DNA from 4 places in the Erwinia sp. GW821-FHT03D09 genome. Region 4 is predicted to be linked to each of the others. Evidence: predicted binding sites of a transcription regulator. Region 4 holds the regulator's gene; each other region holds the start of a gene.
What was found. The regulator Fur, encoded in region 4, represses iron uptake genes when iron is present. The targets are predictions, from matches to a motif close to ATAATAATGAGAACNACTATCAA.

Region 1 (3,143 bases), on a different contig from region 4:
GGGCTGGAGCCGCTGGCCGATACGCTGTGGCAGGACCCATCGCAGGACCCTGAACAGCGGGCTGCGGGCTTTGTCGATGCGGATAAAGGCGTGGCTGATGTGAAAGCCGCCCTCGACGGCGCGCGCTATATCCTGATGGAACGGTTTGCCGAAGATGCATCGCTGCTGGCGAAAGTGCGTGATTATCTGTGGAAAAACGCCCACCTGGTATCCCGCGTCATTGAAGGTAAAGAGGACGAAGGTGCCAAGTTCCGCGACTACTTCGACCATCATGAAGCACTGGCTACCGTGCCTTCCCACCGCGCGCTGGCGATGTTTCGCGGCCGCAACGAAGGTATTTTGCAGCTGTCGCTGAACGCCGACCCGCAGTTTGATGAGCCGCCGCGCGAAAGCCACGGTGAGCAGATCGTCACCGATCATCTCGGCCTGCGCCTCAACAACGCGCCCGCCGATGCCTGGCGTAAAGCCGTGGTCAGCTGGACCTGGCGCATCAAAGTCCTGCTGCACCTGGAAACCGAGCTGATGGGCGCGGTACGTGAGCGCGCGGAAGATGAAGCGATTAACGTCTTTGCCCGTAACCTGCACGACCTGCTGATGGCAGCACCGGCGGGTATGCGCGCCACCATGGGTCTCGACCCCGGCCTGCGTACCGGGGTGAAAGTGGCCGTGGTTGACGCCACCGGCAAGCTGGTTGCTACGGATACCATTTATCCGCATACCGGCCAGGTCGCCAAAGCGGCTTCCGCCGTCGCGGCGCTGTGTGCAAAGCACCATGTGGAATTGACCGCTATCGGTAACGGTACCGCCTCCCGCGAGACCGAGCGCTTCTACCTGGATGTGCAAAAACAGTTCCCGCAGGTACAGGGGCAGAAAGTGATCGTCAGTGAAGCGGGCGCATCCGTCTACTCGGCGTCAGAGCTGGCGGCACTGGAGTTCCCGGATCTGGATGTTTCGATTCGTGGCGCGGTCTCCATTGCCCGTCGCCTGCAGGACCCGCTCTCCGAACTGGTGAAAATCGACCCGAAATCTATCGGCGTTGGCCAGTACCAGCACGATGTCAGCCAGAGCCTGCTGGCGAAAAAGCTGGATGCGGTAGTTGAAGACTGCGTTAACGGCGTCGGCGTGGATCTCAACACCGCCTCGGTGCCGCTGCTGACCCGCGTGGCGGGCCTGAGCAAAATGATCGCCCAAAACATTGTCAGCTGGCGCGATGAAAACGGCCGTTTCCAGAACCGTCAGCAGCTGCTGAAAGTCAGCCGCCTGGGGCCGAAAGCGTTTGAGCAGTGCGCCGGCTTCCTGCGCATCAGCCAGGGCGATAACCCGCTGGATGCCTCCACGGTTCACCCGGAAGCCTATCCGGTCGTCGAGCGTATTCTGGCATCAACCGGGCAGTCACTGGGCAACCTGATGGGCAACCCGGAAGAACTACGCAACCTGAAGGCGGTGGATTTCACCGATGAGCGCTTTGGGGTCCCGACCGTCAGCGACATCATCAAAGAGCTGGAGAAACCAGGCCGCGACCCGCGCCCCGAGTTTAAAACCGCGCAGTTTGCTGAAGGCGTGGATACCATGAACGACCTGCTGCCGGGCATGGTGCTGGAAGGATCGGTCACCAACGTCACTAACTTTGGTGCCTTCGTTGATATCGGCGTACATCAGGACGGCCTGGTTCACATCTCATCCCTGTCGGACAAATTTGTTGACGATCCGCACAAAGTGGTGAAAGCCGGGGATATCGTTAAAGTGAAGGTCATGGAAGTGGATTTACAGCGTAAGCGCATCGCCCTGACCATGCGTCTTGACGAACAGCCGGGGGAAACCAACGCCCGTCGCGGCGGCGGCAACAATAACAGCAATGCCAATAACCGGGACAACGCCCGCCCGGCGAAAAGCACTAAACGCCCTGCCGCACAGCCTGCGGGCAACAGCGCAATGGGCGATGCGCTGGCTGCCGCATTCAGTAAAAAACGCTAACAGCTCCACGGGCGGATCGGCCGATCCGCCCTCTTTGCAACGATCTGCTGCCATATGCAGTGCCAACATTGCGCCATATCAATACCATCGATAATCACTCTCATTAAAATTCTCATTGGATGATTATCACTCATTTTTATCTACATGGCGGGCACAGGCATGCAACTGATACCAAAACAGCGTTATCGCATTCTTCGTTTTTCTCCCGAGGTTAGTCCGGTATTCCGCCAGAAACTGATGGCCCTGGGCTTACTGCCCGGTTCAACATTTCAACTGGTTCGCATCGCACCGCTCGGCGATCCGCTACAAATTAAAACGCCGCGCATCAGCCTGATGCTGCGGAAGAAAGATCTTGCCCTGCTTCAGCTTGAAAGCCTTGCGGCCGCCGGGGCAGAAATATGAGACCCTGTACTATCGCACTCACCGGTAACCCAAATGTGGGTAAAACCACCCTTTTTAATCAGCTGACCGGATCGCGGCAGCGGGTCGGTAACTGGGCGGGTGTCACCGTTGAACGCAAGGAAGGCATGTTCAGCACCCCACAGCATCAGGTGCGACTGGTGGATCTTCCCGGTACCTACTCACTCACCACGCTGTCCACGCAGGCGTCGCTGGACGAGCAGATTGCCTGCCATTACCTGCTCAGCGGAGAAGCGGAGCTGGTGATTAACGTGGTGGATGCCAGTAATCTGGCGCGCAATCTTTATCTCACCACCCAGCTGCTGGAAATGGGGCAGCCCTGCATCGTTGCGCTGAATATGCTGGATATCGCCGAGCGCCAGCAGATTCATATTGATAGCAACGCGCTCTCGCTGGCGCTGGGTTGCCCGGTGATACCGCTGATCTCCACCCGTGGCAAGGGCATCGATGCGCTGAAACAGGCTATCGATCGCCACGATCGGACCGGGCCAGAGCTGATCGTTGACTACCCGCAACCGCTACAGGAGGCAATCGGTCGCCTTGTCGCCGCGCAGCCGGAAGCATTACCGGACAAACAAAAGCGCTGGCTGGCGCTGCAAATGCTGGAGGGCGATATCTGGAGCCGGCAGCAGGCCGGAGAAGCCACCACGCTACTTGCGGATCTCCTCCTTAACCTCGGTGACGATGCCGCGCAGTCCATTGCCAGCAGCCGTTACCAGAAAATCGATGCGCTGTGCATTGATGCCATT
Region 2 (3,143 bases), on a different contig from region 4:
TCTGCTAGCTATGCGCTAGCCCGGCTGCGGTCTGTGACGGATAACGAGCTGTTTAAGCGCAGCCGAAAAGGGATGCTGCCGACGCCTGTTGCCAGCCATCTGTATAAAGTTTTTAAGCAGTCTCTGAGCGGGATTGAGAAGGCGGTTGCCGATACCCGCAGCTTCTCTCCGGAAACATCTTTTCACAAATTTAGCCTCGCGCTCTCCGACCTTGGCGAGCAGCTGCTGCTGCCGAGGCTGGTTAAACATCTGCGAGAGCTGGCGCCGAATGTGCAGCTGGAAGTGCTGCCGATCGATATGATGCGTATCGATGAATGGCTATTGACCGGAAAAGTGGATGCCACGCTGTGCAGCCGCAACGAAAGCATTTCACCGATTGCCCAGCGCGACAGAATTATGGACGAGCGCTACGTCTGCCTGGTGAATAACCAGCATCCGCGCATCGGCGGCGAGCTGACGCTGCATGACTATCAGGCCGAGCAGCACATTATCGTGTCTACCATCAGCGGGCACCATATAGTGGAGGCGCAGATTAAGGAGTATGGCTTTGAACGGCGTATCGCGCTGGAGGTACCGCACTTTACCGCGCTGGGGGAGATTATCGCCAGCAGTGAACTGCTGGTCACTATTCCGCTCAGCGCGGCAAAAATCTATGCCGCGCGCGGCAACGGGCGGATCGTTGAACTGCCTTTCCAGCTGCCGAACCTGGAGGTTTATCTCTACGGCCATACCGAGATCGGCGACATCACCGCTAAAACCTGGTTCTATAACACGCTAAAAGAGGCCTGCCCGGTGCTGATGGAGAACTGACGCGGCAATCAGCCTTTGCGGCGCGGGCCTCGGCTCCAGTAGGCCATAAAGCTGATGCAGTCCTGAGCCAGGCCGCGCTCGCCGATCAGATAGCGACGCAGGTGCTTCACCGCGCTGGACTCTGCCGCCACCCAGCCGTGGAAGCGCACGTCGTCGTGGTCGGCGCGGTCCCACACCAGCTGCCCTTCGGCCTCTTCGCGCAGGTCTTCCCGCGCCAGCGCACTGTCCGGCAGGCGAACGTGCTCGCGCACTGCCGCCAGCAGCGCTTCGCCGTAGCTGGCCCCGCTCGCTTCACGCGGCAGCCAGTGAATATCGGCAAAAGTATACTGGCTGAGATCGACGCAGTCACCGCGCTCGGGCACTTCCAGAAATACCTGTAGCTGTGGCGGGTTCTGCCATGCGGCCAGCTGCTCAAGGATCGCCTTCGCCGCCGGAAGCGCGGTTTCATCCGCCGCCACCAGCCCCTGCTTCACCTGCTCGTGCGGGTTCCATTCGTAGCCGCCGCTGTCCTGACCGTATTCCCGGTTTGGCGCGGCGATCTGCATGGCATCGCCCGGCTGCGCGCCCAGCGCCCAGGCCGAGGCCGGGCCTTCGGTACCGTGCATCACGAATTCCACTTCCATCTCCGGCACATCGGCGTCGGCGTTAACGTGGCGAATCGTGTAGGTGCGCATAATCGGGCGGTCTTCCACCGGCAGCTTGCCCATGTTCTCCCACCACGTCAGGCCGTTATCGACCGGCTCAAAGTGCCTGCCGCTGGGTGCAGGCAGCAGCAGCTTGATGCGCTGGTCCGGCGCGTCCATTTTCATCTGGCACACTTCTTCACCGCTAAACACGCAGCACAGCATCGAAGGAGAAAGTACCTGCTTGCGCGCCAGTACGACATTAAATAAGCGATAACTCTGAGCAGCCATAGATCCACCTTGTTAACCGAAAGCCGTGCTCGCGTGCCGCACATAAGGGCAGCAAGAATAGCAAAGGCAAATGATAATGAGAATGCGTATTACCCTAATCCGTATCCTTCCTTGTTTATCCGCCTGTGCTTCACGGGCGGAAGGCGTTGATCTCCGTCGCGAAAGCGTTCAACGTAAGGTTTTTGTTTATCACGGAGTATGCCGATGTCGCTGACCCTTCTGACGCAGCTGGCCGATATCCCGGCCAGTCAGTGGGATACCCTGACCCCCAATGACCAGCCCTTTCTCCGCCACGCGTTTCTCAGCGCGCTGGAAGAGAGCGGCTCGGTCGGCGGCCACAGCGGCTGGCAGCCGCAGCATTTACTGTGGCGTGAGGGCGACAGCGTGCTGGCGGCGATGCCGGGCTACGGCAAGCGGCACTCCATGGGCGAATACGTCTTCGATCACGCCTGGGCCGATGCCAGCCAGCGGGCGGGCATTCCCTGGTATCCCAAGTGGCTGTCGGCGGTGCCGTTCAGCCCGGTCGGTGGCGCGCGGCTGCTGGGCAAAACGCAGGCCGCCAGCCGGCTGATTCAGGCGCTGCCGGAATTTCTCGCCGAACACGGTTTTCACAGCGGCCATATTAACTTTAACGATGCTTCCCTCGGCGCTCAGCTGGCGGAGGATAGCCGCTGGCTGCCGCGCCTCGGCTGCCAGTATCACTGGCACAATCGCGGCTACCGCGACTTCCAGGATTTTCTCGACGCGCTGACCTCGCGCAAACGTAAGCAGTTGCGCAAAGAGCGCGAAGGCGTACGCCAACAGGGCATTGAATTTTGCTGGTATCAGGGCCATGAGCTGAATGAAGCGCAGTGGGACTTTGTCTACACCTGCTACGCCAACACCTACTTTATTCGCGGCCGTCAGCCCTATCTCACCCGACAATTCTTCAGCCTGCTGGCGGAACGCATGCCGGGATCGCTCCGCATCACCATTGCCAGCCAGCATAGCCAGCCGGTGGCGATGGCGTTAAGCCTGGTTGATGGCAGTACCTTCTACGGCCGCTACTGGGGCTGCCTGACGGAGTTTAACCACCTGCACTTTGAAACCTGTTTCTATCAGGGGATGGAGTACGCGATTGACAACGGGCTACGGCGCTTTGACGCCGGGGCACAGGGGGAGCACAAGCTGATACGCGGTTTTGAACCGGTGTTGACGGAATCCTGGCACCTGCTGCGCCACGGCGGACTGCATGACGCCGTGGCGGATTTCCTGCAGCAGGAACGCGACGGCGTGCGCGCCTGGGCCGAGGAAGCCCGCGACGCGCTGCCGTACCGGCTTAACGCCGGATAGCGCTACTGTTCGCCGACGAAGCCGCCGGTCTGGTGCCGCCATAGCCTCGCGTACAGGCCGTCCTTCGCCAGCAGCTCGGCGTGGCTG
Region 3 (3,143 bases), on a different contig from region 4:
CGAACAGCGCCGCAGAGTCTTCACCGATGCCGCCAGCAACAGCGCCACGCCCGCCGCTGCCGCGCCAAACGCAAACACGCTCATCAACGGTGCCAGTACCCGCCCTAACACGCCCAGACCCAGCGCGCCAATCGAATCACCGCACACGTCCTGCGCAGTGCCCAGACTGTTAACCCGGCCCAGCAGCGCATCCGGCGTATGATGCTGAATCAGCATATATTGCAGCAGCGAAGCAATCGCGTTGCAGTAGCCGTAAACCACCAGCGCCAGCAGGGCGGGCAGCATATGGCCGTAAAGCCCCAGCGAGGCGATCGCTACGAAAGCACAAGTGGCACTGGCCAGCATCACCACGCCCGGGCGGGTGCTGCGCGGTACCCAGCCGCTGGTCAGTGCACCGCTCATCGCGCCCAGTGGTACCGCCGAATACATCAAACCAATCGCCGAGGCATCCGCCTGATAGCTCTCCGCCAGCGCCGGGAACAGCACCCGCACCGCACCGACGATGCTGATCAGCAGACCCAGCAGCACCACGGAACCAACGACCTTCTGCCGACAGACAAACTGCACGCCGCTGACCAGCGCGCGCAGGGGATGCTCGGGCTCGCTCGGTTCTGGCTTCATCTGCGGCAGGCGAACCAGCGGGATCAGCGTCGCCAGCGTGCCGATGGCCGCCACGGCAAACGCCCAGCCCACGCCACCGGCAACGATAATCACTCCGCCAATCGCCGGGGAGAGAATCGCCCCCAGACGTACGGTGATCATACTTAACGCCCCGGCTGCGCCGAGGTTCTCGCGGCCTACCAGCAGCGGGATCACCGTCATCAGCGCGGTCATGCCCAGCGCGCCGAAAAAGCCGTCCCACGCCGCCAGCACATACAGCGCCCACAGCGAGGGGGCGGGGCTGAAGGCGTTCAGGCTCAGCGCCACGAAGCCCAGCCCGCAGGTGCCGCGCGCAAACAGAATCAGCTTACGGCGGTCCAGCCGGTCGGCCAGAATGCCGCCAAGCATTAAGCCAATAAACATGCCCACGCCGTCCAGCGCCACCGCCACGCCCACCAGCAGGGTGGAGCCGGTCATCGCCTGGATCTGAATAGGCACGCCCACCGCCAGCATACCCAGCGAGAAAACGGAGAGCATACGGGCGCAGAAGATGGCGCGGAAGTGAGCGTTGTGCTTGAGCAAACTGAAATCGAGGAGAATAGATGACTTAGCCATAGTGTCCATAAGGGTCGAAATGAGCCATTACCTGCCGGGCGGATGGCCTCCGTCCGGTCAGGCGCGATGGATGCCGATTTTTTTCTGGCGGGCAGCATGGTAACATAATTAGTTAATAACATTAATGATAATAATAATCATATTCATTTCTAAAATTAAGAGAGGATTGTCAGGGATGTCGCTCCACCGTTCTCAGCCCGCCACGCCGCCGCAGCCGGTGGATGCGCGCTATGCTGCCCGCCTGAGCGGTGTGGCAATCTGCCTGGCATTACTGCTGCTGATTTCCCTTGCCAGCCTGATGATTGGCGCGCGATCGATTGCTCCCTCGGTGGTCTGGCAAAGCCTGTTTGGTCAGATGCAGGGGCCGGACAGCACAATTATCTTCAATGCCCGTCTGCCGCGCACCCTCGCCGGGCTGCTGGTGGGGCTGGCGCTCGGCGGGGCCGGAGCGGTGATTCAGGCGCTGACCCGCAACCCGCTGGCCGACCCCGGCATCCTTGGCGTGAACTCGGGTGCCAGTTTTGCCATGGCCGTCGGCATTACCCTGTTCGGGGTGAACAGCATGGCGGGCTGGCTGGGCTTTGCCTGGGGCGGCGCGCTGGCGGCCAGTATTGCCGTCTGGCTGATTGGCACCCTGAGCGGTGGCCGGGTGAACCCAATCCGCCTGACGCTGGCAGGCGTGGCGCTCAGCGCGGTGCTCGGCGGCTTTACTTCCTCGCTCTCCTTACTGAACCCGCAAACCTTCGATCAGATGCGCTTCTGGCAGGCCGGTACGCTGGACATCCGCGATCTGCATAACCTGGCCGTGGTCGCGCCCGCCATTCTTGCCGGTGCCGCGCTGGCGCTGGTGGCATCGCGTTCGCTGAACAACCTCAGCATGGGGGAAGATCTGGCGGCGGCGCTGGGTACCAAAGTGGTTGCCATTCGCCTGCTGGCGCTGCTGGCGGTGATGCTGCTCTGCGGCTCTGCCACCGCGCTGGTCGGCCCGATCGGTTTTGTCGGGCTGATGGTGCCGCACGTGGCTCGCTGGTGGGTGGGTTCGGACCAGCGCTGGATACTGATTTACTCCTTTTTAATGGCCCCGATCCTGCTGCTGACGGCGGATATCGCCGGCAGACTGATGGTGCAGGGCGAACTGCGGGTATCGATCGTTACCGCGCTGATTGGCGCCCCGGTGCTGATCTGGCTCGTTCGCCAGCGTAAGAATTAAGGACCGCGATATGCACTCCCGAACGTTACTGATTGGCCGCGCCAGCGGCTGGATAAACCTGCGGCTCAGCGCCCGCGTACTGTGGGTCAACATCGCGCTGCTGCTGCTGGCGACGGTGCTGGTGCTGTTCGCGCTCTGCTACGGCACGCTGCGGATTTCCCCCGGCCAGGTGTGGCAGGCGCTGCTCGGCGACGGCCCGGCCGGATTCCAAACCGTGGTTAACCAGTGGCGCGCGCCGCGCGTGGTGATAGCGCTGGTGCTTGGCGGCGGGCTGGGCGTCAGCGGCGCGATCTTCCAGTCGGCCATCCGCAATCCGCTCGGTAGCCCGGACGTAGTGGGCTTCAATGCCGGTGCCTTCACGGGGGCGCTGATCGTCATCATTCTGCTTAACGGCAGCTACTACCAGATTGCCGGTGGCGCGCTGCTCGGGGGTATTGCCGCCGCCGCTCTGGTCTATCTGCTGGCCTGGCGGCAGGGGATTGTCGGCTTCCGGCTGATTATCGTCGGTATCGGCATTGGCGCGGTGCTGTCGGCGCTGAACAGCTGGCTGATTATCAGCGCCTCGCTGGAAAGCGCAATGAGCGCCGCCCTGTGGGGAGCCGGTTCGCTCAACGGCATTACCTGGAGTAAAGGTCAGCCCGCGCTGGTACTGGTGCCGCTGACGATTATCACCACGCTGCTGCTGCTGGGCCGCCGCCTGCAGCTGATGGAAATGGGC
Region 4 (3,143 bases):
TTCGCTGGCGGTGATTAACTGTGCAACCCAACCGCCACGCTGGCGCTATCTGCAGGAAACCATGGTAATAAACTGAATACTGTACTAGTTCACGGGTTCGGGCTGGTGTAGAATGTGCGGCGTTAATGCCGCTCATCCAGTGAATAATTCCGGTTATGGCGGCGAGTTTCCTATTTTTGCTAAGGATTAGTCATGGATTCACCGGTTTCCACCGCCCGCCCGCCTTCTACACTCTGGGGAACGCTAATTATTAGCGGCACGATTATCGGTGCCGGGATGTTCTCGTTACCGGTGGTGATGTCCGGTGCATGGTTTCTCTGGTCATCAGCATTACTGATTGTCACCTGGTTCTGCATGCTGCTTTCCGGGCTGCTGTTTTTGGAGGCCAGCCTGCATTACCCTGCCGGGTCCAGCTTTGACACGATCACTCGCGATCTGTTGGGACGGGGCTGGAATCTGATTAACGGTCTGTCTGTCGCCTTTGTTCTGGGGATACTGACCTATGCCTATATCTCCGCCAGCGGAGCGATTATTCAGCACACGCTGAGCCAGCTCTCACTGCCGGTTTCTGCCCGTAGTGCCGGTTTCGCCTTTACGCTTCTGGTGGCGGTGTTTATCTGGCTGGGCACGGCAATGGTCAGTCGTATGACGCTGATTTTTCTCGGTGCGAAAGTCATTACGTTTTTGATTATCTTTGGCGGACTGCTATGGCATATCGAACCGGTGAAACTGCTGGACAGTCATGGGGAGGAAAGCCATTACCTTCGCTATCTGTGGATGGTGATCCCATTCTGCCTTGCGTCATTTGGCTATCACGGTAATATCGCCGGGCTGGTCAGTTACTATCAGAAGAACGGTAGCCGGGTTTGTCGCTGTCTGGTATTCGGCACGCTGCTGGCGCTGATCATCTACTTTATCTGGATTATTGGCACGATGGGCAATATCCCGCGCCATGAATTCAAAGCGATTGCAGCACAGGGTGGAAATATCGACGTGCTGGTCGCCGCACTTTCGGGTGTGCTGCACAGCCCCCATCTGAATCTGCTGCTGGATATCTTCTCGAACTTTGCCGTCGCCTGTTCATTCCTTGGCGTTAGTCTGGGGTTCTTCGACTACCTTGCCGATCTGTTTAAGTTTGATCGTACAGCCTTCGGTCGGTTAAAAACGACGGTGGTCACCTTTATTCTGCCGCTGACGGCGGCGATGATCTGGCCAAACGGCTTTCTTGTGGCGATTGGTTATGCCGGGCTGGCGGCTACACTTTGGGCCGTGATTACCCCTGCAATGCTGGCGCGAAAGGCCAGGCAGCGTTTTACTACCGCAGCCTGGCAGGTAAGAGGGGGAACGGCACCAATCGTACTGGTGCTGATCTTCGGCGCGGTGAATGCGCTGGTTTCTCTACTTTCGTACTGGAACGTCCTGCCGGTCTATGCCGGATAACAGGCAAAAAAAACCGGTGGATGGCCACCGGTTTCATACTGATTTCAGAATGGATTACTCGTCGTGCAGCGTATCGTCTTCGCGGCAGTCGCCCTTAGAGCAATGGCCATAGAGGTACAGACTGTGATTGCTCAGTTTGATCCCGTGGCGAGTCGCGATTTCACGCTGACGTGCTTCGATATATTCGTCGCGGAACTCAATAACTTTGCCGCAGTCCAGGCAGATCAGATGATCGTGGTGGTGCTGCTGAGTCAGTTCGAAAACGGATTTACCGCCTTCAAAGTTATGACGGGTAACGATCCCTGCGTCATCAAACTGGTTGAGCACGCGGTACACCGTGGCTAAACCGATTTCTTCGCCCATATCAATCAGGCGCTTATACAAGTCTTCCGCACTGACGTGATGGCCTTCTGGTTCCTGAAGCACTTCCAGAATTTTCAGTCGTGGAAGCGTGACTTTCAGGCCGGCCTTCTTTAATGCGGTATTGTTGTCAGTCATGCGGATATTGTCCTGTTACTTTGCTAGTCACTTAGTGGCTGAAAAGCCCTGAACATCGGTTGACGCTAGAGTTGGATGCGTCACAGTATAGAACTCATACATCGAAATGAAAACAACAAGGAATGCCTGAAGCCACTGTTGGATGTAAGGATTAATGTCATTACGTCCAGTGAGGCCTGCGTCCAAATCTTACAAAGTTAACATTTCGCTCTATTTCATCCCATCGCACAACGATCATAAAAGATCGTTAAAGGGATGCTGGAGGATGAGAAAGCGGATAACCGATGGGGTTATTGTACATTTTTACAGGTGGTATTTACAAATACGTATCTATTACTTCTATAGGAAAAACCATTGGCCTGATGTGAGGTGTCTCTCACATCAGGCCGTTTGGCTCAGGCTTCGATGATTTCTTTCAGCTGAAGCTCATCAAAAATCTGCTTAACCCACTTATCAACGCGTTCGTTGGTCAGTTCAGGCTGACGGTCTTCGTCAATCGCCAGACCCAGGAAGTGGTTGTCATCGGCCAGGCCTTTAGAGGCTTCGAAATTGTAGCCTTCAGTCGGCCACTGACCCACCAGAATTGCGCCGTTTGGCTCAATGATGTCGCGGATGGTACCCATCGCATCGCAGAAATATTCAGAATAGTCTTCCTGATCGCCACAGCCGAACAGGGCGACCAGTTTTCCGTTGAAGTCGATCTCTTCCAGCGTAGGGAAAAAGTCATCCCAGTCACACTGGGCTTCTCCGTAGTACCAGGTAGGAATGCCCAGCAGCAGAATGTCGAAGGCTTCAAGGTCTTCTTTGCTGCTTTTGGCAATATCACGAACTTCTGCAACGTCTTTACCCAGCTGCTTCTGGATCATCTTTGCAATGTTTTCCGTATTGCCCGTATCGCTGCCAAAGAAAATGCCTACGATTGCCATGAGTTTAATAACCTCTTGAATCTTAATGATATGGTGACTGCCAAAATTTTTGCAGATAGCCGTAATAATAGCAGACCGCCGTCAACGGATAAACGAGTAATCCTGCGGCATTTGTCACTTTGTGCGTTGAGCACACGCGGTGCAATCAGGACTGCAGGTGTTTTAACTGGTTTAGCAGCATCTCTTCAATCAGCTCACTGCGGCTCATATTGCGCGCTTCGGCCAGCTGGTTCAGTGCGTCAACGGCTTCACTGTTCATTTTCAGCTCGACGCGCTTAA

Region 1: feoA (ferrous iron transporter A) is a predicted target of Fur. The motif match lies at 2,062-2,084, and genes of this name have one in related genera.
Region 2: AC07U6_RS02155 (siderophore-interacting protein) is a predicted target of Fur. The motif match lies at 1,795-1,817, and genes of this name have one in related genera.
Region 3: fepD (Fe(3+)-siderophore ABC transporter permease) is a predicted target of Fur. The motif match lies at 1,340-1,362, and genes of this name have one in related genera.

Annotation. Positions count from the first base shown of each region.
Region 1 covers NZ_JBWKUK010000002.1:209,525-212,667, reverse strand. Annotated here, with positions in the region: gene AC07U6_RS02690 (Tex family protein) at 1-1,974, shown strand, start outside; gene feoA (ferrous iron transporter A) at 2,134-2,376, shown strand; gene feoB (Fe(2+) transporter permease subunit FeoB) at 2,373-3,143, shown strand, end outside.
Region 2 covers NZ_JBWKUK010000002.1:94,572-97,714, reverse strand. Annotated here, with positions in the region: gene AC07U6_RS02160 (LysR family transcriptional regulator) at 1-810, shown strand, start outside; gene AC07U6_RS02155 (siderophore-interacting protein) at 819-1,724, opposite strand; gene AC07U6_RS02150 (GNAT family N-acetyltransferase) at 1,929-3,056, shown strand; gene AC07U6_RS02145 (ABC transporter ATP-binding protein) at 3,059-3,143, opposite strand, start outside.
Region 3 covers NZ_JBWKUK010000018.1:45,526-48,668, forward strand. Annotated here, with positions in the region: gene entS (enterobactin transporter EntS) at 1-1,215, opposite strand, end outside; gene fepD (Fe(3+)-siderophore ABC transporter permease) at 1,391-2,425, shown strand; gene fepG (iron-enterobactin ABC transporter permease) at 2,436-3,143, shown strand, end outside.
Region 4 covers NZ_JBWKUK010000009.1:32,721-35,863, reverse strand. Annotated here, with positions in the region: gene AC07U6_RS10490 (hypothetical protein) at 1-76, shown strand, start outside; gene mtr (tryptophan permease) at 193-1,440, shown strand; gene fur (ferric iron uptake transcriptional regulator) at 1,495-1,938, opposite strand; gene fldA (flavodoxin FldA) at 2,334-2,864, opposite strand; gene ybfE (LexA regulated protein) at 3,010-3,143, opposite strand, start outside.